DNA from 2 places in the Paenibacillus sp. 1A_MP2 genome. Region 2 is predicted to be linked to the other one. Evidence: predicted binding sites of a transcription regulator. Region 2 holds the regulator's gene; the other holds the start of a gene.
What was found. The regulator CtsR, encoded in region 2, represses protease genes until heat stress. The targets are predictions, from matches to a motif close to ATGGTCAATAAAGGTCAAACA.

Region 1 (15,557 bases), 1.0 Mb from region 2:
CGGAATCATCCGCTTTAACCACTTTTTTACCGAGCAATTCGGACAAACGTTCAGCAGCTGGAGTCAAACGCATGGATTCAACCACTTCGCCTTTTGGACGACCCATGTGGCTTGCCAAAATAACTTTAGCACCTTTTTCGATCAAATAATTGATCGTAGGAAGCGTGGCACGAATACGTTTGTCATCTGTAATTTTACCATCTTCGAGCGGCACATTAAAATCTACACGGACAAAAGCCCGTTTTCCTGTCAATTCGATATCGCGTACACTTTTTTTGTTCATCTGTATTTCCTCCGCACCCATGTATTTGTTGGACCAATCAAGAGCTGAAACCCCTTGTCAATCCTGGTGTTTTTGAGAAATTTGCAAAATGTTGATATATAAAGAGCGGAAACAATAGCATCTGTTTCCGCTCTATGTTATTGCAGATATTACTTAATCATTTTTGCAAAGTGCTCCAAAGTGCGAACCAGTTGAGCAGTGTAGGACATTTCATTGTCATACCAAGCTACAGTTTTAACCAATTGTTGGTCGCCAACAGTCAGAACTTTAGTTTGAGTTGCATCAAACAGGGAACCGAAAGTGATTCCTTGGATATCGGAAGATACGATTTCGTCTTCTGTGTATCCGAAAGTTTGTGGATCGGAAGCTTCTTTCATTACTGCGTTAACTTCTTCAGCAGTAACTTTTTTACCCAGAACAGTTACGAGCTCAGTCAGGGAACCAGTAGCTACTGGTACACGTTGAGCTGCACCATCAAGTTTGCCTTGCAGTTCTGGAATAACCAGACCGATTGCTTTAGCAGCACCAGTTGTGTTAGGGATGATGTTTTCAGCTGCTGCACGAGCACGGCGGAAGTCACCTTTAGGGTGTGGAGCATCCAAAGTGTTTTGGTCGCCAGTGTAAGCGTGAATTGTAGTCATCAAACCTTGAACGATTCCGAATTTGTCTTGCAGTGTTTTTGCCATAGGTGCCAGGCAGTTTGTTGTGCAAGATGCGCCGGAGATTACAGTTTCAGTACCGTCGAGGATTTCATGGTTTACGTTGTAAACGATGGTTTTCATGTCGCCAGTAGCTGGTGCGGAGATAACAACTTTCTTAGCTCCACCTTTCAAGTGTTTCTCAGCTGCTTCTTTAGTTGTGAAGAAACCAGTACATTCCAGAACGATATCTACGCCGAGGTCGCCCCATGGCAGTTCTTCTGGGTTACGGTTAGCCAATACTTTAACTTCTTTGCCGTTCACTTTGAAGAAGCCGTCGTGTACTTCAACATCGCCATCGAAGCGACCTTGAGTTGTATCATATTTGAGCAAATGAGCCAGCATTTTAGCATCAGTCAAGTCGTTGATTGCTACAACTTCAATGCCCTCTACATTTTGAATACGGCGGAATGCCAAACGACCAATACGTCCAAAACCGTTAATACCTACTTTAATCATGAGTAAGTTCCTCCCAAGTTTTGATTGATTTTTTTATGAAGCTTATATATTCAAGACAGACGGTGAAGTCCGTCAAGACAACAATGTTTGTGGTGCAAAATAAAGCCTTATTCCATTTCGGCAACGATGACTTCGGCAGCAGCCTCATCAATAATCAGAATATCTTCCTGACCAAATCGCAAGACGGAATGTATGGCAGCAGCCTTGCTTTTGCCACCTGCAATCCCAATCACAACATCGGTCCGCTCAATATCCTGAAGTCGCATGCCCAGCGTAAGCATGGTATGTACCACCTCACCCTGATCATTAAAGTAATAACCGAAGGATTCCGATACGGCTCCTTGCTCCTGAAGTTCATCGATAATCTCAGGTGCAAGCTTGCGTCGCCGCGCCATCTCTACGGCATCACCGATTCCATGAATGACGATCCGTGATTTACGGATCAGCTGTAGAATCTCCTGAACACTAGGGTCCTGGATTAGTGATTCGTAGGCGTGATCACTAAGCAAATCCGGTACATGCAGGAGTTTGTATTGGGCTCCTACCCGTTTAGCCATCGTGGATGCGATCGTATTGGCCTGAATTTCGAGGCTTTCTCCCAACCCGCCGCGTGCCGGTACGAACCAGACACCTTTCAGCGATGTTGGCGGAGTCAGTTGCTCTGCCACTCCAGCCGTTGTTGAACCGCCAGTAACGGCGACAACATCATTATCACTCATAATATTACCCAGAGCCTTCGCTCCGGCTCTGCCCAGTTCCCGTTTGGCAAATGGAGAAATGTCCGAATCGCCAGGAACCACTACTACCTTTTGCAGACCGTAGGCTTGCTTGATGCGCTCTTCCAGTTCGGATAATCCAAACAGCTCTTTGGCGACGGGTTCCAACTGCTGCAGCAATTCATGCCCCGCCTCGCTGATCTTCATCCCTGCACTGTCAATTTCAATAAGTCCCTGAGCCTTTAACAAATCGGTCTCAGCCCTCAGAACCCGCTCGGTCATCTGCATGGAATTAGCTAACGTTCTTCGTCCGATCACATCCGATAACATGATCTGGTGCAGAATCGTATACCTCTTCTTCAAGACATCCATGAGATCAGGCAGAAGCTGCTTTTGCACTTCTAAAATCGTTCGCATGCTTTCCACTCCCGCAAGCTTCTCGTTCCAAGCTCTCTTTCATGGCCCTAAAACGTCCCGGGTTAACTTTTTAAGTCCCACGTCTATTCTACCTAAAACTGACGCGACATGCAAGTGTTTCGAAGCATTAATTCGACACGTTTCAGGCGTTTGTACGCGCCTATTTTCACAATGTCAATCTCCCAAGTCGAGAACAACCTGTCCGATACTATATATAGAAGGAAAGCAAAAATCTCATCTACATATTGCTCGCTTTTGTTTTTCATATAGTATGTCCCAAACCTCTTTTAGCATTTACCTATTTGCGCTCTTTATCCACTTATCTTCATCATGATCCATTTCAGAGTAATCCAAACCAAAACAGCGAGCATCTGCTTGCAATTAAATTACTCATGAGCTATAATCATTATTGCTGTCACATATTTGAAACGTATATTACAAAACTGCTTTTAAGCAACTATATTTGCAGCAATAATCAATGTGCGCCCGTGGTCCAATGGATATGACGTAGGCCTCCGAAGCCTGAGATCCAAGTTCGATTCTTGGCGGGCGCGCCATTCTTAATTAGCAGCTCATAACCCTTTTAACCAATGAAACCGAATAGGTTTCTTTTTTTCAAACTTAGTTTGACTTTCTTTGACTTTTTGTTTGAAATTGTTTATGATGTGGTTAATACGGTAACAGTTTATATATAAACACCAATTTAACATTTACATTTCCGAGGAGGTTTTTCACGTGAGTTATATTCCAATGGTCGTTGAACAGAGCAACCGGGGTGAGCGCGCCTATGACATCTATTCCAGATTGCTGAAGGATCGTATCATCTTCCTTGGCAGTGATGTAAATGACGTTGTGGCGAATGCCATCATGGCACAGATGTTGTTCCTAGCTGCGGAAGATCCGGAGAAAGACATTCACTTATACATCAATAGCCCAGGCGGATCGATTACAGCCGGTATGGCCATTTACGATACAATGCAATTCATCAAACCGGATGTATCTACCATCTGTGTAGGTATGGCGGCTTCCATGGGTGCATTCCTGTTGAACGCAGGTGCCAAAGGTAAACGTTTTGCTTTGCCTAACAGCGAAATCATGATTCACCAACCACTTGGTGGTGCGCAAGGTCAAGCTTCGGACATCGAAATCCGTGCCCGTCGCATCCTGAAAATGCGTGACACCTTGAACCGCATCATCTCTGAACGTTCAGGCCAACCACTGGAGCGTATCGAGAAAGATACAGATCGTGACTACTTTATGAGTGCTGCTGAAGCTGCCGATTACGGTATCATCGATAAAGTCATCGAAAACGTAGGTTCCCAAGGCATCTAAGCCAAGCGAATCGCCAATTAAACGGATATACCATATAGCCAACTCAAACGGCAACGCCCAGTTGAGTTGGCTATATGAAAAGGACGCTCTCGTCAATGACGAGAGCGTCCTTTTTTGAAGATACATATGAGTGCATGATATATATTTATTCGATTTCACTTTAACTCTAATACCTTAACTCTAATACTTTTACTTGTTTGCTGTTAAGCCACTAAACGGCTCTGTGCCTTTAGGTAGCAACTCTTTATACGTGAACGGGAATTCCGGGAATCCTTCTGCGTAAGCTGTGTACTCATACAACTGGAAGAATACAACCACACCTGTTGGTGTTACATAGAAATCCTGATCTTTATTCAGGCCTTTATAGCCTTCAAGGTAACCTCCACGAGCTTTAAGCTGAACTCCAACTTTTTTGCTTACCGTTTCACGCACAGTTTTGTTATTTTGAATCACATCATCCAGACTCAGTTCCTTACCGGAATCAAGGGCAAAGGTGTGTCCTGAACGAGTCGTCATGCCATGTGCACCAGCATAATCTTCATAACGCTGAGTAATCAGACCCAGAACACCACTTTCGTTATACGTCACGACATAAGTGCTCTCAAATGCATATGGACGGTTCGCTGCTGCGTCGCCGAATTCCTTGGTTTGTTTTTTGAAATCCGCTACAAAAGCATCGACTTCATCTTTCAGCACCTTGTTGATGGCCGCTGCTGCTTTATCGTTAGCCAATCCGCTCACCTGAGGATATTGAATATCGACTTCGGCGTTCTTGATGCTCACCTTCACGGTTGCCGCCTTAACCGCCACACTATTCTGCTTCACCTTGCTCAGCGTCAGTGTCTTCGCTTTTCCATCCCAGCTGCCCTGAACTCCCAGATAATCTCTCATTGCAGAAAACGGAATATACAAGCGGCCATTAATCAGTTTTGCTTCGAATTGTGGGTAGTAATTGTTAATTCTAACACTCGGTGCCCCATCAATCATGCTGATTGTCATCGTATTATTGGCTGCCGTTAAGGCGTACTCTTTAGCCTTTGCATCATATTTCAAGCTTCCACCCGCCACATCCTTCACTGCGGTAAGCGATACCCAGGTAGAACCGCCTTGCAGAAGTCCTTTTTGAGTAAGTGTTTTGCCTCCCGATTTCAGGGTTACCTCAGTAGGCGTTGTCACTTTCGTCGATACAGATGCCGCCTGTACGGAACTATCCTGCCATACAGCCCCGCTCCCCACAATAATTCCTGCCGCCAATAGTGCACTAGTCCATTTTTTCCATGATGTCATATATATAACTCCTCTCTCGAATTCAAATTTGAGTGGCATTGCGTATGTATCCTGATTTGTTCGTATGTCTCATACGCTCACCTCTTTATTATAATTAACCCAATTCCGGAAAGGTTTACAGCTTCAGTTACAATGTTGTTCGATCCAGATGCCTATAATGAAGGTTTTGTTACGAACAAACGGACAAAAAAGATACCAAAAAACAGCAATTTAATTCTTCATATTTCAACTCTTCTTTTCAAACTTCATCAAAGTCCGCCTTTATAACAAAAAAGACGCTGTCCATCGGACAACGTCTTTGTCATTATTGCCTTTCGCCCGCCCAAGCATCTCTTTAACGGACATTTGGTAATAATTATTTTGCTTATTTCATTTCATAAGTAATATTGAGCGTTGTGCTTACTTTAACCTGTCCTGTTTCAATTTCTGTGCTACCAGCAGAATCAGCTGTCGCTTTGGACATCAGAGACTCACTTGCATAGAACACAGGCACATTAGCGTCACCTTGACTCACGGACAGAACAGCGCCCAATTGGCGTTTAACCGCTTTTGCAATAGCTCCAGCTTTTACATCAGCATTGGCAACGGCTTTCTCAATGACTTGAGCTTCAAAGCTCTCCGGTTTTTCGACTGTAAAACGTACATTCTCAATGTTGTTGGCCCCAGCTTCGGAAGCAGCATCCAAAAGCTCTCCAATCTTGTCCATCTGACGGTAAGTCACGGTCAGTGTGTGATGAGCGGTGTACCCTTTGATCTTTTGTCCATCTTTGTCGCTATACGTATAGTTGGGCTGTACGTAGAACTGGCTGGTTTGAATATCGTCCGCACTGATTTTCCACGTACTTTTCAGCAGATTGCTCACCTTTTGAATTTTCGCTGCATTCGCTTTTTGAGCAGAGGCAGCTGTATCCGCCGTACTGTTCACTCCGATGGAAAGATAAGCGATGTCAGGCTTCACCTGAATTTCACCTGTACCCACAACGTTAATCACGTTTTGTTGTACCCCCTGTACCTCAGCAGCATACGCATAATTACTAGGCGCTACCCACGCCGTACCTCCAACAAGCAATGTACCTGCAACCATCACCGCACCCAGCGGTTTCATCCATAATTTACCCATTACGTTAGCCTCCTTAAGTTTTAACATCTCATACTCAAATCGATTTGATACCTAACAGACGGGCTTAATTCCATAATGTTGCACTTGACAGCTATAAAACGCAAAAAAGCCCCTTTCGGGACTTCTTCATTGGGTTCAAATCATATCTTATTGGTTCTCAAGCTCTTCCTTGCTTACCAGACTAACTAAAGCGTTTACAGCCTGCTCGGCATCCGCGCCTTCTGCACTAATCTGGATTTCCGTACCAGTACTGATTGCAAGGCTCATGATCCCCATGATACTTTTTGCATTTACTTTTTTGTCGTCCTTCTCGACGAACACTTCAGATGAGTACTTATTCGCTTCTTGAACGAACAGTGCCGCAGGTCTGGCATGGAGACCCGTTTTCAAACGGACAACTACCGGGTGCTTTGTCATGGAAACTTACCCCCTATTATGAAATCTGGACATTAAATACACAATTATATTTATAACATTATACCATATAACCAGAGCAGGACACTAGAAGAAAAACTCAGGGTAATTGGAATGTCATTATTATGACCCATTTTAGCCTTTTTACATCGCCCATTACACCTGAGCTGCCTCTCTTTTTCAACCGTAACGCTCGTTACGAACCTTCTCAGCTAGCTCATCAATTTTGCGAAGCCGGTGATTCACTCCGGACTTGCTGACTGTACCCTTAAGCAGTTCGCCTACTTCCTTCAAGTTGATATCCGGATGGGCGAGTCTGACTTCAGCCACTTCACGAAGCTTCTCGGGCAACGACTCCAGACCAACTTCCTTTTGCAACAGTCTGATGTTATCGATCTGTCTGACTGCTGCTCCAATCGTTTTGTTCAGGTTCGCCGTCTCACAATTGACGATTCGGTTGACGGAATTACGCATATCTCGCATGATCCGCACATCCTCGAACTTGAAAAGGGCCTGATGTGCACCAATAATACTGAGTAGCTCAATGATTTTCTCGCCTTCCTTAATGTATAGGATGAATCCTTTTTTGCGTTCTATACACCGGGCATTGAGATGAAATTCATTCGCCAGGTCCACTAGGGCCTGACAGTGCTCCTCATACATGGACGCAATCTCCAGGTGGTAGGATGAACCTTCGGGATTGTTGACCGAGCCTCCCGCCATAAATGCTCCTCGGAGATAAGCACGTTTACAGCAATTATTATTGAACAGCTCTCCACTGATCCCGGGAGTAAACAGAAATCCTTCGGAAACAATGTACAGCTTTTTTAATATCTCTTGTACCATGGTTGGAATTCGAACAATATACACATTGTTCTTTTTCAGCCGCATTTTTTTGCGGACAAGCAATTCCGTATGCACTTGAAAATGCTTTTTAAGCAGAGAGTATGCCCGTCTTGCAATCGCGGCATTCTCCGTCGAAATATCCAAGATGACTTTTTTATTCGATAACTGCACCGCACCAAGCATACGGATGAGGGCTGAAAGTTCCGCCTTTTCGCAGCACGGTTCGCTTTCAATCATCGTTAGTTCTTTTTTGGTCTGTGCTGCAAACGACATGAGACTTCACCTCTTCCGTAACATCCAATTTTGTACAAGTTGATAGATGTGATGGCTCAGCTTGTCGGCATCATGACGCAGATAAGTTCGGAACAGGACCAACGTATCCGCAACCACTTGATAGCCGGCACTCTTCAGCACATTCATATCGAGCACAACCGGTTTAGCTCCTTTTTCCGCATACTTATTCTGCACCTGCAGCGGAATATCACCATTATTTACAATGACATAGTCGAAAATCTGGTGTCCTATATGTTCATGTACCGCCTTGAGGTGGTCACTCACCGTATAATTATCCGTCTCTCCCGGCTGTGTCATCACATTACAAATAAACATTTTCACGGCGTCAGCCTCAACGACAGCTTCAGCCAGCTTAGGTACAAGCAGATTGGGAAGAATGCTCGTGTAGAGACTACCTGGCCCAATCAGGATGGCGTCTGCCTGACGAATGGCTTCCACAGCCTCTGGCAACGGCTCCACGTGATCCGGTTCAAGGAAAACGCGTTTGATCCGTAAGCCAGCTTCAGGGATTTTGGACTCGCCCGTAACAATCGAGCCATCCTCCATCTCTGCATGCAGAATAACGGCCTGCCCGGCTGCGGGCAACACCTCACCCCGAACGGCAAACACGCGGCTAAGTTCCCGCACAGCGGTCACGAAGTCGCCCGATATATCCGTCATTGCAGCCAAAATCAAGTTACCCAGGCTGTGGCCTGCAAGCCCCGCGCCTGTATTGAAGCGATAATTCAGCATATCCGACAACAACGGTTCTACATCCGCTAGCGCCGTAAGTACGTTACGAATGTCGCCCGGAGGCGGCATTTGCAGCTCATTACGCAGGATGCCCGAACTTCCTCCGTCATCCGCCACCGTCACGATGGCCGTGATGTCCAGCGGCTTTTCCTTCAAACCGCGCAGCATCACGGATAATCCGGTTCCGCCGCCCATGACTACAATTCTCGGACGTTCTCTTCGTGGTCCGGCTTCTTCATCCCTTCACCCTCTTCAATGACGGTCCCGGTCGGCGTCGCGATGGCTCACGGTGACAGCCTCAGTTTCGCTGCTTCCCAACATTTTGCCCAAATATTCCGATATTGCTACCGAACGATGCTTGCCTCCGGTACAGCCGATTCCAATAATAACCTGGCTTTTGCCTTCCTTCCGGTATTGCGGAATCAGAAAATGCAGCATATCCAGCAGCTTGGTCAGAAACGCCTGCGTCTCCGGCCATTTCATAACATATTCGTATACATCATTATTCTGTCCCGTATTCGGACGTAAATGCTCAATATAATGCGGATTTGGCAAGAAACGAACGTCAAACACCAGATCCGCATCAATTGGAATACCGTATTTGAACCCAAACGACGTAATATTTACCGACAGCATATGGCTTTCCAGATGAGAAAAGCGGGATATGATGCGCTCTTTCAGTTGAGCAGGCTTCATCGTGCTTGTATTCAGCACCTGAGTGGCGGAATTTTTGAGCTCCTCCAGCATTTTACGTTCCAGCCGGATGCCGTCCAGCGGCATGCCCTCAGGAGCGAGTGGATGTCTGCGCCTGCTCTCCTTATAGCGCTGGACCAATACAGAGTCTGTCGCGTCCAGGAATAATATTTCGCAATGAATGGTAAAATGATCTTTAATATAGTTCAGTGACTCGGACAAAGCCGTAAAGAACTCACGCCCGCGAAGATCGATAACAAGTGCGACCTTGCCAATTTTGCCGTTCGATTGTTCAATCAGTTCCGCGAATTTCGGAATCAATACCGGCGGTAGATTATCCACACAGAAGAAACCAAGATCCTCCAGGCTTTGTACTGCAATCGTCTTGCCTGCCCCGGACATGCCCGTAATGATAATGAGCGTGGCGCCTGTGCCCGGTGAAACTTCACCTTCAAGCATAAATGTCCCCTCCTTATCATATTGCTGTCGGATTATACTGTTACGAGGTTACTAGGAACGCAAGAGAAGACCAGCCGCGCCAACAATACCTGCATTATTGCCAAGTGTTGCTTCAAGAATTTTAACGCCTTCTTGCAGTGGTTCAGGTGTCAGCTTCGCAAATACAGTGCGTACTTCATCAAACAAAATATTACCCGCTTTGGATACACCGCCACCGATAATGAACATCTCGGGGTTAATTACAGCAGCTACAGCCGCCATCGATTTACCCAAATAGAACGCTGCACGATTGACGATACGCAATGCAACTTCATCGCCCGCCTTGGCTGCATCAAATACTTCCTTGGCTGCGATTTTGTCAACGAGTGCCAGTGATGTATGATCTCCACGCTCTACAGCGTCTTTGGCCATACGAATAATTCCCGTTGCTGAAGATACAGTTTCCACGCATCCCATTTTGCCACATCCACACTGGATCGCTTCCAGATCAGGGACAACACTGACATGACCCAGCTCACCAGCCATACCGGAAAAACCCTGATAGATCTTGCCGTTCAGGATCAGTCCGCCACCAACGCCTGTACCAAGCGTATAGCACACACAGTTGTCCACGCCCTTACCAGCGCCTGCCCATGCTTCACCCAGTGCAGCCACGTTTGCATCGTTATCTATTTTGACTGGCTTGCCCAGACGTTCTTCCAAAATCGAACGAATGGCTACATTCCGAAATCCAATGTTGGGGGCAAGAACGATAATTCCCTCGCGTACATTGGTGAACCCAGCCACGCCCGCTCCCACACCTTCAAGCTGCTCCCAGCTGAAAGGCGATTCGGCAACGATATGACGGACATACTTCTCGATGTTGGCAATGACCGTGTCAACGCCCTTATCCACTTCAGTCGGTCCTTCATACGTATACATAAGCTGACCGTGTTCATCACATATACCGACCTTGATTGCTGTTCCGCCGAGATCGACCCCAACGTAGATTTTCTCAGACATGCTACAAGCCACCTTTATCTATCTATAATAGTTTAATCCTACGTACCAACTATAATTGAAGGATACGCCTGGGTCAAGACGATAAGACCTTTGCTGTGATTAGCTTCCCCGCTATTGTGAACAACATCACAGGCTATTTTTGAATACGTATACAACCCCATTTGTCTCTATTAAAAACGCAAGCTTCTTTTCTTCCTCCATAGAAGAGGAAGCCTCAACTCATGATATTGCATATCCACTCGTTCCATGCGTAAAAGATGACAATTGTCATCTGAATTTCATGACAATCCTTACTAATCACGTCTCAGGCCGTTCGGTAAGATGGGATTATCTTACAGAACAGAACAAGGACGTGATTTAAAGATGAGTTTACCCGTTATAAAGCTGGAACAAGTTAACAAAAGGTACGGCAACAAAGAAGTTGTCAATAACATCTCCTTGGAGATTACCCGTGGTTCAATTGTTGCAATCCTTGGCCCAAACGGTGCGGGTAAAACAACTACCATGAAAATGATACTTGGCCTGTCCACCGCTACATCAGGCATCGTGACGGTGCTGGGCCAAAACCGAATCGCAAACAGGTTCGACAGAAGATAGGTGTCATGCTGCAGGACGTGAGTGTAATGGATGGACTGACCGTTCGAGAGATTATACGCATGGTACGCAGCTATTATCCCGCTCCGCTTCAAGCAGATTATATTGAAGAACTGACAGGACTTCCTCCAGCCGACTTGAACAAAAGAGCAGAGAAGCTGTCCGGCGGACAAAAGCGCAGTCTGAATTTCGCCCTCGCCATGACAGGTGATCCCGATATTTTATTCTTTGACGAACCTACAGTCGGGCTGGATTCCGAAACCCGGAGACAATTCTGGGTACGAGTCCGACAACTTGCACAAGAAGGTAAAACCGTAATCTTCACAACGCATTACCTTCATGAAGCAGATGAAGTAGCAGATCGGATTATTCTCTTTAACCGAGGTACCATTGTCGCAGACGGAACACCCGAGAATATCAAGGCCGGCATCACTATAAGGACCGTTTCCTTTTCTACGGAGCAAAGTATGTTTGGCAAGGATTCAGTGTCCATAACGGAGATGGCAGCCGAGACCGAAGATGTCCGTGCACATATCGAAAGCTTGCCTGACGTGGACGGGATTGAATACCACAAAGATCGTTGCATTCTATACACCAAAAATACGGATTCACTACTCCGTCACATCATTGAACGTCGGCTGCCTGTTAGTGACATCCGAATTGAAACAGGACAACTGGACGATGCCTACACAAATTTGATGGAAACCATGAAGGAGGAACTTTGATATGTTGATGCTTCTCGCCCAATCTCGTGTTGAAATGCTTCGCATGTCCCGCAATATCTATTTTATTTTCTGGTCTTTGATGATGCCCGTAGCCTTCTATTTCCTTTATACACGCATATTCACTACAGGAACAACGGAATCAGAACAATGGAATGCGCACTACTTGATGTCCATGACCTGCTTCAGCATTATGGGATCCTCTATCATGACACTCGGTATCCGGCTTGTCCAAGAAAGAGCACAGGGGTGGGTCACCTACCTGCAAGTGACTCCATTACCCAACTCCATTTATTTTGGAGGCAAAATGGTGGGTCAAACGATAATGCATCTATTCTCCATCATCATCATCTTTACAGCTGGATTTCTGATTAATCATGTATCACTTTCCCCTGCCCAATGGATAAATTCCGCCCTTTGGATTCTGGCAGGATCTCTTCCCTTTCTTGCACTTGGTACCTGTATAGGAACAATGCGGCGGGTTGACACTGCCAGTGGACTGAGCAACGCCCTTTATCTGTCTCTTGCCCTGCTTGGCGGAATGTGGATGCCTCTTGATCTCATGCCGAACTGGCTCGGACAGATTGGAAACTGGCTGCCCTCCCACAGCTTTGGAAATGGAGCGTGGATTATTATAGCCGGAGGCGTACCTGCGCTACACGATATCCTACTTTTGGCAGCATATCTGGTAGCATTTATGTTACTATCCACATATATCCGCAATAAACAAAGGGAGGCGTAATCTTCAAAGATGCTTCAGCATTTCGAGCTTTTCCCCAAGCGATATGGCTTTTACCCGTATATATGGATGATCTATTTGGCTATGCCAGTCTATTATTTGTGGAACGCACAAGGACATGAGCAGTACATCGGGATAACTTCCTTCGTCGTTTTTATGCTGACTTATCGGCAGCTCTACATGACATCCGGAACCTCCTTTTTTTCCTATTGGCTCAGCTTACAAATTCTTTGCGTTCTGGTACTGAGCCTTGTGATTGATCCCAATATGTTTTTTCTCGGATTTTTCACAGCCAATTTTATCGGATGGTACACCGAAAAGCGTCAGTTTCGAATGTTTTTGGTGATATTCGCCATCGTCCAGACCCTTCCCATTGCCTTGAAAATTCAATACCTTACCGCTTATCAGCTCATGTTTTTTGCGCCATTTTACCTCATTATGCTTGCTTCACCCTTCGGGATCCGCTCCATGTTGGATCGGCAAAAGCTGGAGGCCCAGCTGGATGAAGCCCATCAGCACATTAAGGAGCTGATCAAACGTGAAGAACGAATGCGAATTGCCAGGGATCTGCATGATACCATGGGACATACACTTTCGCTGATCACACTGAAGAGTGAACTTGTAACCAAACTCATTGTCAAAGAACCGGAACGCGCGATTCAGGAAGCACGAGAGATTGAGCGAACTTCCCGCGCCGCTTTGCGGGAAGTTCGCCAGCTCGTCAGTGACATGCGGGCAATCAGCATTGTTGAAGCAATCGCTGATGCCAAAGAAATGTTAAAGAGTGCCGATATCGAGCTTCAATTGGCAGGAGAACTGGGCCCATTTCATGATGTTCCTGATCTTACCCAGAACATGGCGAGCCTCTGCCTGCTTGAAGCCGTAACGAATATTGTAAAACATAGCAAAGCCACCTGCAGTGTAATCAAGCTGGAACGTATGCATGATGGCATAAGCATAAGGGTTATAGACAACGGTGATGGCATGAGTCCAAATGAACATCAAGGCAATGGCCTAAAAGGGATGTCTGAACGCCTGAACCTCATCGACGGTTCCCTCCAGATTTCCTCGGACTCTGAAGGAACCGATCTTGTCTTTTCCTTCCCACTGATTGCCACCGAACACCAAGGAGGTATTTGAGCATGATTCGTATTTTAATTGCTGAAGATCAACGCATGCTGAGAGGCGCGCTTGCCTCACTGCTAGATCTGGAAGATGATTTGGAGGTCATTGGTGAAGCCGGAAATGGAGAGGAAGCTCTGAAGCAGATTGGTTCCCTCCAACCAGATCTGTGTCTTATGGATATTGAAATGCCCGTGATGAGCGGCCTGGACGTAGCAGAACGTATACAACAACTCGGTCTGCCCTGCCGTATTATCATCCTCACTACTTTTGCCCGTCCGGGATTTCTGGAACGTGCCATTCAGGTCGGGGTACAGGGATATTTACTCAAGGACGAACCAAGTGATCGTTTGGCAGGAGCTATTCGACGGGTCATGAATGGTGGACGAGAGGTTTCCCCAGAGCTCGTTTTCGGTGCAGCCAAAGAAATCAATCCGTTAACTGAACGGGAGAGAGAAGTGCTTAAGCTCGCAGCCACTGGCATGAATGCCAATCATATCGCCGCCTCCCTTCATCTCTCCTATGGAACCGTGCGCAACTACCTGTCTGAAGCCTTCAACAAGCTTGATGCCAAGAACCGCATCGAAGCCGTCAGCATTGCAGAGGAGAAAGGATGGTTGTAAAGGCTAGTGCGGCCAATTCATAAGAACCAACTGCTGTTCCAACCTACATAACCGTCTGTCCATACATTATCAGTGAATATGGACAGAGAAAACGCCTTCCCCAGAACGGGAGGCGTTTCTCTGCTTTTTGAATATTACCTAAATTTAGCCTTCAGCAGCTATTCAGCTACTGGTCACAACTTCGTTTCCACACGAATGGGCTCTTCCGTTTTTTCCATCTTGTTAACATCCAGAATATCAAGCAGGAAGACAAAGATCGGAATACCGATGATAAGCCCCCAGATTCCCAGGAAATGTTGAGACAGGATCAGTACGATAAACGTGTAAAACATCGGCAATTTGGTTTTGTGTGCCATCAGCTTCGGATTCAGGAAGTACGTCTCCAGCGCATGAATGATGATGATCATAATGATCACGATTACGCTGAGCTGCAATCCTCCCAGTTGATATCCGATTAGACAAAGTGGAATCAATGAGATGATAACCCCCGCAACAGGTACCAGACTCAGCATGAACACCAGAATGGTCAAGGCGAATAAGTACGGGAAACCCAGTATCCATAATCCCAAAATCGTCAAAGCTGTATTGAATACCGCAATCAACAACTGCGCCTCAATGACTTTACCAAAGGAAGATACAAATTTATCTCCAAGGTAAGCCACTTCATTATAGAACCAGCCAATCTTGCTTGTTTTGAACTTGGAGGTAAACTTGGAGATCTCCCGCTTTTGCAACAAGAAGAACAGACTGAGTATGATGACCAGCAGAATGAACTCCAACCATTTGCTTAACGCAAAAATATACTTCAATGCATCGTTGGTATAGTTTTTAATATCGAACGATTGCAGATAACCTGCAATTTTGGAAGCAAAATTATCACCGTCCGCGGTATCAAGAAACTTCATGATTTCATTTGTTAACTGAACGACCTGATCCACGATCCGTGGTGAATACCTGGAGATACCCAGTACAATGGCTGCAATAACGATAAGATAGAGCAGGATG
Region 2 (15,557 bases):
GGAAAGGTGAAAAGCACCCCGGAAGGGGAGTGAAATAGAACCTGAAACCGTGTGCTTACAAAAAGTCAGAGCCCGTTTTAGGGGTGATGGCGTGCCTTTTGTAGAATGAACCGGCGAGTTACGTTCCCGTGCAAGGTTAAGGTGAAGAGCCGGAGCCGCAGCGAAAGCGAGTCTGAATAGGGCGACTTAGTACGTGGACGTAGACCCGAAACCGGGTGATCTACCCCTGTCCAGGGTGAAGGTGCGGTAACACGCACTGGAGGCCCGAACCCACGCATGTTGAAAAATGCGGGGATGAGGTGGGGGTAGCGGAGAAATTCCAATCGAACTCGGAGATAGCTGGTTCTCCCCGAAATAGCTTTAGGGCTAGCCTCGGAAAACAGAGTCGTGGAGGTAGAGCACTGATTGGGTGCGGGGCCCGCAAGGGTTACCAAGCTCAGTCAAACTCCGAATGCCATAGACTTACTTCCGGGAGTCAGACAGTGAGTGCTAAGATCCATTGTCAAAAGGGAAACAGCCCAGACCATCAGCTAAGGTCCCCAAGTGTGTGTTAAGTGGGAAAGGATGTGGAGTTGCACAGACAACCAGGATGTTGGCTTAGAAGCAGCCACCATTGAAAGAGTGCGTAATAGCTCACTGGTCGAGTGACTCTGCGCCGAAAATGTAACGGGGCTAAACACACCACCGAAGCTATGGCTTGATGCATTGCATCAGGGGTAGGGGAGCGTTGTATAAGGGTTGAAGGTGTACCGTAAGGAGCGCTGGACATTATACAAGTGAGAATGCCGGTATGAGTAACGAAAAGATCAGTGAGAATCTGATCCGCCGAAAGCCTAAGGGTTCCTGAGGAAGGCTCGTCCGCTCAGGGTAAGTCGGGACCTAAGGCGAGGCCGAAAGGCGTAGTCGAAGGACAACAGGTCGAAATTCCTGTACCACCGTAAGCCGTTATGAGCAATGGGGGACGCAGCAGGGTAGTGACGCGGACTGATGGATGTCCGTCTAAGCAGTGAGGCTGATGTGTAGGCAAATCCGCACATCGTAAGGCTGGACTGTGATGGGGAGCGAAAATTATAGTAGCGAAGGTCATGATCTCACACTGCCAAGAAAAGCCTCTAGCCAGGTGATGGTGCCCGTACCGCAAACCGACACAGGTAGGCGAGAAGAGAATTCTAAGGCGCGCGGAAGAACTCTCGTTAAGGAACTCGGCAAAATGACCCCGTAACTTCGGAGAAGGGGTGCCCCGGTAGTGTGAATAGCACGAGGGGGCCGCAGTGAAAAGGCCCAAGCGACTGTTTAGCAAAAACACAGGTCTGTGCGAAGCCGTAAGGCGAAGTATACGGGCTGACGCCTGCCCGGTGCTGGAAGGTTAAGGGGAGCGGTTAGGAGCAATCCGAAGCTGTGAACCGAAGCCCCAGTAAACGGCGGCCGTAACTATAACGGTCCTAAGGTAGCGAAATTCCTTGTCAGGTAAATTCTGACCCGCACGAATGGCGTAACGACTTGGGCGCTGTCTCAACGAGAGATCCGGTGAAATTTTAATACCTGTGAAGATGCAGGTTACCCGCGACAAGACGGAAAGACCCCATGGAGCTTTACTGCAGCTTGATATTGAATTTGGGTACGATCTGTACAGGATAGGTGGGAGCCTTTGAAGCATGAGCGCCAGCTTGTGTGGAGGCACCGTTGGGATACCACCCTGATCGTATCTAGGTTCTAACCTGGTACCGTAATCCGGTGCGGGGACAGTGTCAGGTGGGCAGTTTGACTGGGGCGGTCGCCTCCTAAAGAGTAACGGAGGCGCCCAAAGGTTCCCTCAGAATGGTTGGAAATCATTCGAAGAGTGCAAAGGCATAAGGGAGCTTGACTGCGAGACCTACAAGTCGAGCAGGGACGAAAGTCGGGCTTAGTGATCCGGTGGTACCGCATGGAAGGGCCATCGCTCAACGGATAAAAGCTACCCTGGGGATAACAGGCTTATCTCCCCCAAGAGTCCACATCGACGGGGAGGTTTGGCACCTCGATGTCGGCTCATCGCATCCTGGGGCTGAAGTAGGTCCCAAGGGTTGGGCTGTTCGCCCATTAAAGCGGTACGCGAGCTGGGTTCAGAACGTCGTGAGACAGTTCGGTCCCTATCTGTCGTGGGCGTAGGAAATTTGAGAGGAGCTGTCCTTAGTACGAGAGGACCGGGATGGACGTACCGCTGGTGTACCAGTTGTTCCGCCAGGAGCACCGCTGGGTAGCTATGTACGGAAGGGATAAGCGCTGAAAGCATCTAAGCGTGAAGCCCCCCTCAAGATGAGATTTCCCAGTATGTAAGACCCCTTGAAGACGACGAGGTAGATAGGCTGGGGGTGGAAGTGCAGCAATGCATGGAGCTGACCAGTACTAATCGGTCGAGGGCTTATCCAAGATATGCAGGTGATACATCGCGAATTTCGTTTCGGATCTAGTTTTCAGAGAATGATCTCTGAACAACCGCTGAACCATTCATCCACACAGCCGTGTCGGACCGAATGGAACGCGAACGCATTTGTTACACAAATGCTCGTTTGGTGGCGATGGCGGAGGGGTTCCACACGTACCCATCCCGAACACGACCGTTAAGCCCTCTAGCGCCGATGGTACTTGGACCGCAGGGTCCTGGGAGAGTAGGACGCCGCCAAGCGAAGAACCACTGCCGATGTTATTCGGTGGTGGTTTTTATTTGCGTTTTTACTATAAATCATAGGTGAAACGATTATAATATACGAATATATGTTATTTCCTGAGAGATGCCCGTGCATCTCTTGTTTGACTTTGTCCCGTTCCTCTGACACACTCATAATTGGATACATACATCACGTATCAGGACATGATTTGAAAGATATCATAACTTAGAGAACGGGGTGCAGGACGACATGGAAATTCAGAAATTGACGGTAGATGATTTTGAACCAGCTATGGCACTCTCCGAGTATGCTTTTCAAGTGGTAATGAGTGAAGAACAAACGGACAGGCGGCGGAGTCAATTTGATTCACAGGATATATGGGGTGTATTTGAGGAAGGGCAATTGGGTGCGAAACTTCACATTATTCCTTTTCAAACCTATATCCATGGGAGATCATTCGAGATGGGTGGTATTGCGGGTGTAGCCACATGGCCAGAATATAGACGCAAAGGCTGGGTAGCTGGGCTGTTGAAGCATGCGCTGGAGGAAATGAACCGTAATAAACAAAGTATATCGTTTTTGCATCCGTTCTCGTTTGCTTTTTATCGGAGGTATGGTTGGGAGACTTATGTTGAATTTAAACGATATAAAGTGCCTACAGCTCATCTGCCTGCGAAAAAGGCAACCCCTGGAACAATTCGGCGCGGTGATCCGGGACTCAACACATTAAAGGAAGTATACAGTGCTTATGCTGAGCGCTATAACGGAACTTTGATTCGGGATGATGCGAGATGGGAGAATTCTGTTCTCACTAATGGAGCCAACCAGAAGGCTGTATATTATGATGAAGCTGGTAGAGCGCAAGGGTATCTTTTGTATGAGGTTAAAGAAAGAAAGTTTAGCATTAGAGAGATCATTTATCTGAATGAAGAGGCTAGACAAGCCTTGTGGACCTTTATAGCTAACCATGATTCAATGATAGAGGAAGTTACCTTACAGGCACCAGCCAGTGATATGCTTGCTTTTCAATTGGATAATCCGCGAATTCAGCAGGAAATTGTACCTTTCTTCATGGCACGTATTGTCAGTGTGGAACAATTTATTTCACAGTATCCTTTTGCGAGTCAAGACTCACCAGTACAGATTAATCTTCAGGTAGAGGATGCCCATGCACCATGGAATGAAGGGGTATGGCAGTTGAATGTGGCGATGAACGGTACAGCTTCGATTTGGAAAACAACTGAGCCGGCAGCTAAAGATCAGACCGTTAAGGTAGACATTCAGGCGCTCACCGCGATGCTGATGGGTTATCGCAGACCTACGGAGATGGCTCAAATAGGCAGAATTGAAGGACCGACAGAAGCGATTAAGGCTTTGGAACAAGCGATCCCTAAACGGGAAACGTATTTACTTGATTTCTTCTGATGCGTTTTGACTCTCATGACGAGAGTTCTGACTCATTTTCATAGAGATTTAGCTTGCATAGCAATACGTTGCTAGTGTGAGGAAAATAGACTTCTCCAGCTCTTTTGGAGAGGTTTTTTTGTGTCAGCCGAATATTTCGTGTAAAATCGTAAAAAATGAATAGTGCTCCCTCTTGGCAAAACCACAAAATATGCTATAATGTATATAAAGTCAAAGAAAGTCAAAGTCAACTAAAGGTTAAATACTTACGTAGCTTTCTTTCTGCAATCCGGTGATGGGAGCCATTTTGAAGGTAGTACACATCAGCGGATATAGGCAATATTAAAGGACCTTCGAGCGTCCTTCGCTCTCCTGTAAACGACCATGAAAGATCAGTTTCGCTGTTTCCTTGATTGGTTAAATTGGTTAAATGGGTTGAGAAGGTGTACTCTGTAGGGGCGTGTGGGTCCTTATTGACTTAACGTTTCAGACAGTGGAGGATGATTGGATGCGTAATATCTCTGATATTATCGAACAATATCTGAAGAGTATTTTGCATGAAAGTCCCGAAGGAATGGTCGAAATTCAACGTAATGATCTGGCTGACCAATTTTCATGTGTGCCTTCCCAGATCAATTATGTCATCAGCACCCGATTTACACTCGAAAAAGGTTACCTTGTAGAGAGTAAACGTGGCGGCGGCGGTTATGTTCGCATACAGCGGATTGAATTGCCGGCTCACTCGGCTCTGCATAACCATTTGCACCATAGTATTGGAGATGAGATCGGGCAGACAGCTGCCGAAGGTCTGATTTACCAACTGGAAGAAGCACGTTTCTTAAGCAAAAGGGAAGCCGGGTTGATGCGGGCAGCTGTATCGAGAGAGATTATATTGGTCAAACTTCCTTACCGGGATCAAATTCGTGCCAGAATGTTAAAGGCGATGTTAATATCTTTGCTCGGTAAATGAAAACTATCGGGATCAAGGGGGTACATCATTGTGCTGTGCCAAGAATGCAACAAACGTCCGGCTACACTCCATTTCACCAAGATCGTGAACGGAGAAAAGACGGAATTCCATATTTGTGAGTCATGTGCTCGTGAAAAAGGGGAAATGATTCCCGGAACATCCAATGGTTTTTCCATTCACAACCTATTGTCCGGGTTGCTTGATTTTGAACCCTCAGGCAAGAATGGAAGTGCGGGAGCTACACCTGCGCAATCCCTTCGTTGTGAAGAATGCGGCATGACCTATTCACAGTTTAGCAAAATCGGCCGCTTTGGCTGTAGTTCATGTTATAAATATTTTGACAGTCGTTTAGACCCGCTATTCAAACGGGTTCATGGCAGCACTTCTCACGTGGGTAAAGTGCCTGCACGAGCAGGTGGTCGCATCAAGGTCAAAAGACAGATTGCTGATTTGAAACGGGATCTTCAGGAGAGCATCACGCAAGAGGAGTTTGAAGAAGCAGCTCAAATTCGTGATCAGATCAGGGAACTTGAAAAAGAAATAGCTCAGGAGTAAAGTTTGTGATGAGTAGGAGGGATGCGTAATGTCTAATCTGCGTTTTACAGAGAAGGCGCTCAGCGACTGGATGCGTAGTGATGCGGCTGATTCCGAAATTGTGATTAGCAGCCGGGTCCGGATCGCACGCAACCTGCAGCATTATCCGTTTCCGATGCTGGCTTCCAATGAGCAATCGGAAGAAGTGCTGAATAAGCTGAGCGAGGTACTTCAATACGACGACGTTCATGCCTTTGGAGATTTTCATACCCTGGATCTGACTGATATCGATGACCTTGACAAACGGGTACTGGTGGAGAAACATCTGATCAGTCCCAGTCTTGCGAACGAATCCAGAAATGGTGCTGTTATTCTCAGTGAGGATGAGTCTGTCAGTATTATGATTAATGAAGAGGATCATCTTCGTATCCAGTGCCTCTATCCGGGGTTCCAGGTGAAAGAAGCCTGGGAGAAAGCTTCCGCCATAGATGATGCTTTTGAAGCGCATGTGGATTATGCTTTTGATGACCGCAGAGGATATTTAACCAGCTGTCCTACGAATGTAGGTACAGGTGTAAGAGCATCTGTCATGATGCATCTGCCCGCTCTGGTGATGACACAGCAGATCGGCCGCATTCTAAGCGCAGTCTCCCAAGTCGGACTGACTGTACGAGGAATTTACGGTGAAGGCAGTGAGGCGATGGGCAACCTGTTCCAAATCTCGAACCAGATCACACTGGGGCAGACAGAACATGAAGTCATCGATAACCTGCATAGTGTTGTGTTACAAATGATCGGGCATGAGCGTACCGCCAGAGAGCGGTTAATTACCGACTCCAGATTGCGGATTACCGACAGAGTTATGCGTTCTTACGGCATTCTGTCCCATGCAGCTATCGTCGACTCAAAGGAAGCTGCACAGCGTCTGTCTGATGTTCGACTTGGTGTAGATCTCGGCTTGTTGGACGGCTTGTCCATAACCGTGATGAACGAGCTGAATGTGATGACCCAGCCGGGCTTTTTGCAGAAAACATTTGGGGAAGACATGCGGACAGATGAGCGTGACATTTATCGTGCTCAGTTGATCCGTGATACGATTAGTGCAGCCAATCAGTCTTAGGCTAACAAGAGTTATTAACAAAGGTTTCACGTCGCATCTGCGGCTTTATATAATAAAGCATTTTATAATAAATGCTGAATGATTTTATTCGCAGCACGGCTGCAAACAAAAATGATATGAAGAATACGGCGGGATTCTTTCAACAGCCCCCGTTTTATCCAAAACCATGGAGGTGCAGGAGATATGATGTTTGGAAGATTTACGGAACGTGCCCAAAGGTGCTCGCATTGGCGCAGGAAGAAGCTGTCCGTCTTGGTCATAATAACATCGGTACAGAGCACATTTTGCTCGGCCTCATTCGTGAAGGCGAAGGCATCGCAGCCAAAGCGCTGATCGGCCTGGGACTCGGATTGGAAAAAATTCAAGATGAAGTAGAAACGCTGATTGGCCGTGGCCAAGAGCAACCTACGAACATTGCATATACGCCTCGTGCGAAAAAAGTAATTGAATTGTCTATGGATGAAGCCCGTAAATTGGGTCATACCTATGTAGGCACTGAGCACATCCTGCTCGGATTAATTCGTGAAGGCGAAGGGGTTGCAGCACGTGTGCTGAACAATCTCGGTATCAGCCTGAACAAGGCACGTCAACAAGTGCTGCAACTGCTGGGCAGCAGTGAAGCCGTATCCAGTCATAATGGAACCCCTGCCAATGTCAGCACACCAACGCTGGACAGTCTGGCACGTGACCTCACGGCTTATGCGAGAGAGAACAACCTGGACCCGGTTATTGGACGTAGCAAAGAAATTGAGCGTGTCATCCAGGTACTCAGCCGTCGTACCAAGAACAACCCGGTACTGATCGGTGAACCAGGTGTAGGTAAAACAGCGATTGCTGAAGGACTTGCACAAAAAATTATCGCCAACGAAATTCCAGAGACTTTGCGTGACAAACGTGTCATGACCTTGGATATGGGTTCCGTTGTTGCAGGTACAAAGTATCGTGGTGAATTCGAAGATCGTCTGAAAAAAATTATGGATGAAATTCGCCAAGCGGGTAACATTGTCCTGTTCATCGACGAATTGCATACCTTGATTGGTGCAGGCGGAGCGGAAGGTGCAATCGATGCTTCGAACATTTTGAAACCGGCTTTGGCCCGTGGAGAATTGCAGTGCATCGGTGCAACAACACTGGATGAATACCGCAAATATATCGAGAAGGATGCTGCTCTGGAGCGTCGTTTCCAACCGATTACGGTAGATCAGCCTTCTCCAGAAGAAGCAATTCAGATCTTACACGGCTTGCGTGACCGTTACGAAGCGCATCACCGGGTTAAAATTACCGATGAAGCGATTGTACAGGCGGTTAAACTGTCTGATCGTTACATTACAGACCGTTTCCTGCCGGACAAAGCGATCGACCTGATTGATGAGGCGGGTTCCAAAGTAAGATTGAACTCTTACACGATCCCACCAAACCTCAAACAACTGGAAAGCCGTCTCGAAGATATCCGTAAGGAAAAAGACGCAGCGGTACAAAGCCAGGAGTTCGAAAAAGCAGCAGCTCTGCGTGACACGGAACAAAAAATCCGTGAAGAGCTGGATGTAACGAAGAACCAATGGAAAGAAAAACAAGGCCGCACGGATTCGGAAGTAACGCCTGAGGATATTGCGCAAGTGGTAGCCAACTGGACTGGAATTCCGGTGAACAAGCTGAAAGAAGAAGAGACACAACGTCTCATGACTTTGGAATCGATTCTGCATGAACGTGTCATTGGCCAAGATGAGGCTGTGAAGTCCGTCAGCCGTGCAGTTCGTCGTGCCCGTGCTGGATTGAAAGATCCAAAACGTCCGATGGGTTCATTTATCTTCCTTGGTCCTACTGGGGTAGGTAAAACCGAGCTGGCTCGAGCGCTTGCAGAAGCCATGTTTGGAGATGAGAATGCAGTCATCCGGATTGACATGTCCGAGTATGGCGAGAAGCATTCCACTTCAAGACTGGTCGGAGCGCCTCCGGGATATGTGGGATACGAAGAAGGTGGACAGCTGACAGAGAAAGTTCGTCGTAAACCTTACTCCGTCGTCCTGCTCGATGAAATCGAGAAAGCACATCCGGAAGTATTCAACATCTTGCTGCAAGTCCTTGAAGATGGCCGTCTGACTGATTCCAAAGGTCGCGTCGTGGACTTCCGTAATACGTTGATCATCTTGACATCCAATGTCGGTGCAGAAGCGATCAAACGTAACTCTACACTGGGCTTCACAGCAGTTGTGGATGCAGGTGCGGATTACGATAACATGAAGGGTAAAGTGATGGATGAGCTGAAGAAAAGCTTCCGTCCTGAGTTCCTTAACCGGATTGATGAAATTATCGTGTTCCACTCTCTTGAAGAGAAACACATTGCTGAGATTGTTACCCTTATGAGTGAAGAGCTTCGTAAACGGCTGCGTGAGTATGAGGTCGACTTCGAGCTCACTGACAATGCCAAGGATTTCCTTGCCAAAGCAGGCTTTGATCCAGCCTATGGTGCTCGTCCGCTTCGTCGGGCGATCCAGAAGCATATCGAAGACAAATTGTCTGAAGAGTTGCTCACAGGTAATGTGGTCAAAGGAGATTCGTTGCTTATTGACGAAGAGAACGGAGCATTGTCTGTAACGAAAAAGACGTTGTAGTTCCTTCCAATGAGGAAATCGAAACAAAATAAGTGACCCTTAATCAGTTTACTGATTCTGATGCATAAAACAAAAATCCTTCCTGGCTTTAGCTGGGAAGGATTTTTTGTGTTTTTGGACCAGTTAGAGCCCGAAAGCTCTGTTGTTTATCAAAACGACATTTGAACTGCTACGAACATGTGTAAAGTTTGCGATAATCCTTTACGAAAAATCTCAAACAATGGTAAACTTTTATTAACCCTACACGTCAGGGCATATAGGGCAAAATTCGTCGAAAAATGCAAAATGCTGTTATAAAATAAATCCTAGGAGTGCTGAAGTGGCCAAAGTTAAAACCAAGTTTCAGTGTACGGAATGCGGCTATGAAGCCCCCAAATGGTACGGCAAATGTCCGGGTTGTCAGTCTTGGAATTCAATGGTGGAAGAAACCGAAACGGTGGTCAAAACACAAGGGAGAAATTCCCCTCTCTTTGAGAGTAAAGATAAGCCACTTCCCATCATAGATATAGATAGCGGTCAGGAACCGCGTGTACAGACTGGAATTGAAGAGCTGAATCGGGTTTTGGGCGGCGGAATTGTTCCGGGATCTCTCGTTCTGGTGGGCGGAGACCCGGAATTGGAAAATCAACGTTGATGTTGCAGACATCTCATGCTTTGACCCATTCAGGTTTGCGTGTGTTATATGTCTCGGGTGAAGAGTCAGTCAAGCAAACCAAATTGCGTGCTGACCGTTTGGGTGCGCTGTCTCCTGAGTTATATGTATTGTGTGAGACCAATATGGAGCGGGTCGAGGAAGCGGTGGAGCAGATCCAGCCGCATTTTCTTGTCATCGACTCCATTCAAACTGTATATCTGCCAGAAGTCACCAGTGCACCCGGCAGTGTAGCTCAGGTAAGGGAATGTACGTCACGGTTCATGCGGATCGCCAAAGGCCGAGGCATTGCAACCGTGCTTGTGGGGCATGTTACGAAAGAAGGCGCCATTGCCGGTCCACGTATGCTGGAACATATGGTGGACTGTGTTCTTTATTTTGAAGGAGAGCGGCATCATACGTATCGCCTTTTACGTGCGGTAAAGAACCGTTTTGGTTCGACCAATGAGATTGGCATTTTTGAGATGGGTGAAGAAGGACTTCGTGAAGTGGGTAACCCTTCAGAACTCTTCCTGTCGGAACGTCCGCTTGGTGTAGCGGGTTCTACGGTAGTTGCCAGCATGGAGGGCACACGTCCTCTGCTCGTGGAATTGCAGGCGCTCATCTCGTCTACACACTTTCCTTCCCCACGTCGCATGGCCACAGGGATAGACCATCACAGGCTGAACCTCATTATTGCTGTACTTGAGAAAAGAATGGGCATGTTTTTGCAAACACAGGATGCGTATCTAAATGTAGCTGGGGGCGTGCGGCTGGATGAACCAGCTATCGATTTGGCGGTTGCGGTCAGCATTGCATCCAGTCTGAGGGATGTACCGACCAAACCGGATGACGTCGTCTTTGGCGAAATCGGTTTGACGGGTGAGGTTCGGGCTGTTTCACGGGCTGAACAACGGGTGAAAGAAGCTCAGAAATTGGGCTTTAAGCGTGTTATTTTACCAGAAAAAAGCTTAAAGGGCTGGAAACATCCTCGCGGGATACAACTGATCGGTGTGAATACCGTGGCAGATGCACTAGCGGTTGCTTTAGATTAGGGGGCATAACAAGATGAAAGATTCGAGCCAACTGGATAATATGAACGAATTGTTAAGGCTGATCGCACCAGGTACACCTTTCCGCGAAGGTCTGGAGAACGTGCTGCGCGCCAAGACGGGTGCACTGCTGGTTGTAGGATACAGCCCTGAAGTGATGGAAGTGGTGGATGGAGGATTCTCGATTAACTGTGATTTCTCTCCGAACTATCTGTATGAACTCGCCAAGATGGACGGTGCCATTATCCTTAGCGAGGATTTGAAGCGTATTCTATACGCCAATACTCAGCTCATTCCTGACTCATCCATCTCTTCATCTGAGACGGGGATCCGTCACCGGACGGCTGAGCGTGTCGCGAAACAAACAGGTAAATTAGTCGTATCTATATCGCAGCGCCGGAATATTATCACCTTATATCAAGGAACACTACGGTATTCCCTCAAGGAAATCGGGGTTATTTTGACCAAAGCGAATCAAGCGATCCAAACCCTGGAGAAATACAAAGCTGTATTGACACAGTCCCTTACGAATCTGAGTGCCTCCGAGTTCGAGGAACTGGTCACGATTCCTGAGGTGGTGAATGTCATTCAGCGTACAGAAATGGTTATGCGCATCAAAACGGAAATCAAACGTTACATTCATGAACTCGGCAACGAGGGACGTCTGATCTCCATGCAGATGGAGGAACTCGTTGGTACAACGGAAGAGGAAGCCTGGTTGCTGTATAAGGACTATGCCCGTGTTGACAGTGATGACAAAATCCGTGAGATTATCGTGGGTCTGAAAAGATTGTCGGACGATGAATTGCTGGATGCACATCATATTGTACGTCTGCTGGGATACCCTTCGTCAGCGGCTACCTCCGAAGATTCGGTTGCGCCTCGCGGATATCGGGTATTAAATAAGATCCCCCGCCTGCCGAATGTCATTATCCATAACCTGGTGGGTCAATTCGAACAATTGCCTCATGTCATTATGGCTACAATTGAAGAGCTGGACGAAGTGGACGGGATTGGAGAGGTACGCGCCGGACTATTAAGGAAGGTCTCAAGCGTTTGCAGGAGCAGATGTTTATTGACAGACAGATGTAAGGGTTTGCCTATAACGGCTTGAAAATAATGAGGTGAAACAACGATGTTAACCAGATTCATTCCGAATCTCTTTACCTTGGGTAATCTGTTTCTTGGAATGATGGCAATCCTGCTTGCAATTGATGGGAATTATAGTTTGGCTGCTATTTTGGTCATTATTGCGATGTTGCTTGACGGCCTCGATGGTCGTGTAGCACGGGCACTGAATGCCCAGAGTGAATTTGGTAAAGAGCTGGATTCTTTGTCTGACATGGTGTCATTTGGTGCAGCTCCGGCCCTGATTATATTCATGGTCTCGTTTCAGGATGCAACTCCGGTTCTTGCCTGGATCGCAACCGCAAGCTTTCCCATTTGTGGTGCCATCCGTCTTGCCCGGTTTAATGTTCGCCCCGGTATCCCCGGGTACTTCACAGGCTTGCCGATTCCAGCAGCCGGAGGTGTACTGGCTACACTGTCCCTGTTTAACAAGGATATCGGTCCTGTAAGTATGATGATTGCGACGCTGCTGTTATCATATCTGATGGTAAGTTCGCTGAAATATCCCAATTTCAAAAAGGTTGGTCTGCCGCGTAAAGCGATCTGGATTGCACCATGGGTTATCGTCTTTGCGGTAGTGGTGGCGGTCATGTTCCCAGAACAACTATCCAAATTGATCTTTATTCCACTTGTGTTATACGCTCTATATGGAATGAAGCATAATGTGCGGACGGCAGCCTCACGTAACCGCGCCAAAAAGCGTAAAGAAGAGAAGTCTTCACGTCCTTCCGATCGCTAGGCATTCCATCATTCTGGAAGTCGGTCGGTGTCTCCTATATCCAAACAATACAAAGAAAGCACGTACGCTCCTGAACGGAGAATGCGTGCTTATTTTTGTTTTCCAAATCTATAAGGTAACTTAACCATTTGCAACGAAATACGTATTGTTTACGACAAATTGAACATCCCTAACGTCGAACATTTCTGTGACTCGTGATTTACGACTTCTTCCATGTTGATGTCCAGCAGATTGCAGAGAGCCGACATATAAAACAGGTTCCGCCCCAGTTCAGAGCTGATCACCTCTTTACAATTCTCGCACAATTCACCTTCCACATGCGTTTCCAGCAGCCCTTTGGATTGAGCGATATCGCTCTCCGGGGCATATTTCTGCTTGGTGGCGTGCAGCTCAATGCAGCCGCATTCGGTAATGGCCTTGGATACGGCACGATTGACAGAAGCTCCGGCTTGTCCCGTTTTGGACAGTACATCAATCAGGCTGCGATGACGCAGCAACAGCTCGGAAACTTGATCCTGAAAAGCCTGTAAACTTAGCGTACTCATTTTGCTACTCACCTCGGGATATGAATTGAATTCATTATATGCCAATAATTTACCTTCTTTCAACTGACGATTTCAACATTTCCAAAAAGTTCTTGTAAAGCGGGATTAGCAATCCGGGAATTGGATCATACTGGATATAAAGATGAAGATATATTGAAGGAGGTGCAGGGACTTATGTGGAAAAAAGGCATTTTAACTTTTACAGGATTGTGCGGTGCATGGTTCGGCTACACGGCATATCATCTGGCAGGAAAATCTGTCCCTTGGATGGCTGAATGGATTCAGTCAGCAGGACTGTTAGGGGCTGGGGTAGCAACGCTATTAGGAGCAGTAATGTTTATGTCTGTATGCAACATCGGTGGAACATTAATGGCAACCAGACTGCAGAATGGGATTGATTCTCTAGCAAAGGTGCCGATGAATGAATTGGCTGCAGGTGCCGCTGGTACCGTTGCTGGTTTACTGATAGCCTTGCTTTTATATCCTTGTGTGGCATGGCTGGGGACGGCTGGAGAAGTGCTGCAGGTGGCACTGACGGTCGTAAGTAGCTATGCAGGCTATATGCTTGCCATGGCAAAGAAAGACGATCTGGCGGCATTCTGGATGTCAGGACGCTGGGGTCATCCCGAGGTGGACGAGGAAAGACGTCTGGAAGAGCACAAAATTTTGGATACCAGTGTCATTATCGATGGTCGCATCGCAGATATATGCAAAACCGGATTTATTGAGGGCACGATTGTAATCCCGGAATTCGTTCTGGAGGAATTGCAGCACATTGCTGATTCATCGGACTTGCTCAAGCGAAACAGAGGACGCAGAGGGCTTGATATACTGAATAAAATTCAGAAGGAATTGGATGTTAAAGTACTCATCTACGAAGGAGATTTCGAGGAAATTTCCGAAGTGGACAGCAAACTGGTCAAGCTCGCCAAGGTGCTTCAGGGTAAAGTCGTCACCAACGATTTCAACCTGAACAAGGTCTGCGAATTGCAAGGAGTATCCGTGTTAAACATCAACGATCTTGCCAATGCTGTTAAGCCGGTGGTATTACCGGGTGAGGAGATTATGGTGCAGATTATCAAGGATGGCAAGGAGCATGGTCAGGGTGTAGCTTATCTGGATGATGGCACAATGATTGTTGTGGAAGGCGGACGCGAGTATATCGGCATGATGATGGAAGTGCTGGTGACCAGCGTGCTGCAGACGTCAGCAGGACGAATGATTTTTGCCAAGCCGAAACTGTTGGAAAAAGCCCAATAAAGCGGTATGATGGGTAGTGTATCGTTTAACGATATTTTATATCGAAAGTTAGATATTTTGTATCTTAAGACGATAAACTGACAGACAAGGCAGGGATTGCGGCATGGATAAAGGGTGGGGCGTTGTCATTGTGGCAGCAGGTCGAGGGACCCGGATGGGAACGACCGAGAGCAAGCAGTTTCTGCTGCTGCAGGACAAGCCCGTTTCATACATACGCTCGAAGTGTTTGCGGCTTTGGACGAGGTCAGCGAAATGGTGCTGGTCACAGGATCTGCCGATGTTGAACGCTGCCAGGATTGGGTAAAAGAATACCGACTGGAATCACGTGTCCGTGTCATCCCCGGAGGGAAAGAGAGACAGCATTCTGTCCACGAAGGCCTTAAGGCACTGGGGACGGATTGGGTCCTCGTTCACGACGGGGTACGCCCTTTTATAAACCGTGAGCAGATTATGGGGTGTATGAAGGCGGCCATGTCGGGTGGAGCAGCTGTACTGGCCGTTCCAGTGAAGGATACGATCAAACAAGTCAATGCGGAGGGAATCGTTACGGCGACGCCTGACCGCAGCAGTCTGTGGAGCATTCAAACCCCGCAGGCTTTTCGTCTTTCTTCCCTGGTGCTCGCATACGAATCGGCGGAACGGGACGGATTTCTCGGAACGGATGACGCGATGCTGGCTGAACGCCAGGGAATGTCGGTCAAGGTTGTGGAAGGCAGTTATACGAACATCAAATTAACGACACCGGAAGATTTGGAATACGCTGCGTTTATCCTGGGGGAGAGAAGAAGCGATGATACGTGTAGGACAAGGATTTGATGTACACCAGCTGGTAGAGGGACGCCCATGCATTATTGGCGGGGTGACGATTCCTTATGAAAAAGGACTGCTGGGCCACTCGGACGCAGACGTGCTGC

Region 1: the regulator CtsR is predicted to act here: its motif matches at 3,197-3,217, upstream of clpP (ATP-dependent Clp endopeptidase proteolytic subunit ClpP).

The regions. Positions count from the first base shown of each region.
Region 1 covers NZ_JBQQCS010000001.1:193,759-209,315, forward strand. Annotated here, with positions in the region: gene ACTWJ7_RS01170 (phosphoglycerate kinase) at 1-283, opposite strand, end outside; gene gap (type I glyceraldehyde-3-phosphate dehydrogenase) at 433-1,440, opposite strand; gene ACTWJ7_RS01180 (sugar-binding transcriptional regulator) at 1,548-2,573, opposite strand; tRNA gene ACTWJ7_RS01185 (tRNA-Arg) at 3,056-3,130, shown strand; gene clpP (ATP-dependent Clp endopeptidase proteolytic subunit ClpP) at 3,309-3,905, shown strand; gene ACTWJ7_RS01195 (PdaC/SigV domain-containing protein) at 4,095-5,192, opposite strand; gene ACTWJ7_RS01200 (SIMPL domain-containing protein) at 5,557-6,312, opposite strand; gene ACTWJ7_RS01205 (HPr family phosphocarrier protein) at 6,460-6,729, opposite strand; gene whiA (DNA-binding protein WhiA) at 6,907-7,845, opposite strand; gene ACTWJ7_RS01215 (gluconeogenesis factor YvcK family protein) at 7,852-8,793, opposite strand; gene rapZ (RNase adapter RapZ) at 8,851-9,750, opposite strand; gene ACTWJ7_RS01225 (ROK family glucokinase) at 9,802-10,752, opposite strand; partial or broken gene ACTWJ7_RS01230 (ABC transporter ATP-binding protein) at 11,116-12,071, shown strand; gene ACTWJ7_RS01235 (ABC transporter permease) at 12,073-12,810, shown strand; gene ACTWJ7_RS01240 (sensor histidine kinase) at 12,820-13,947, shown strand; gene ACTWJ7_RS01245 (response regulator transcription factor) at 13,950-14,552, shown strand; gene ACTWJ7_RS01250 (AI-2E family transporter) at 14,726-15,557, opposite strand, start outside.
Region 2 covers NZ_JBQQCS010000001.1:1,200,214-1,215,770, forward strand. Annotated here, with positions in the region: rRNA gene ACTWJ7_RS05905 (23S ribosomal RNA) at 1-2,409, shown strand, start outside; rRNA gene rrf (5S ribosomal RNA) at 2,549-2,665, shown strand; gene ACTWJ7_RS05915 (GNAT family N-acetyltransferase) at 2,898-4,073, shown strand; gene ACTWJ7_RS05920 (CtsR family transcriptional regulator) at 4,561-5,022, shown strand; gene ACTWJ7_RS05925 (UvrB/UvrC motif-containing protein) at 5,053-5,577, shown strand; gene ACTWJ7_RS05930 (protein arginine kinase) at 5,606-6,676, shown strand; partial or broken gene ACTWJ7_RS05935 (ATP-dependent Clp protease ATP-binding subunit) at 6,860-9,288, shown strand; partial or broken gene radA (DNA repair protein RadA) at 9,608-10,974, shown strand; partial or broken gene disA (DNA integrity scanning diadenylate cyclase DisA) at 10,988-12,063, shown strand; gene pssA (CDP-diacylglycerol--serine O-phosphatidyltransferase) at 12,107-12,838, shown strand; gene ACTWJ7_RS05955 (hypothetical protein) at 12,988-13,383, opposite strand; gene ACTWJ7_RS05960 (PIN/TRAM domain-containing protein) at 13,558-14,643, shown strand; partial or broken gene ispD (2-C-methyl-D-erythritol 4-phosphate cytidylyltransferase) at 14,747-15,459, shown strand; partial or broken gene ispF (2-C-methyl-D-erythritol 2,4-cyclodiphosphate synthase) at 15,434-15,557, shown strand, end outside.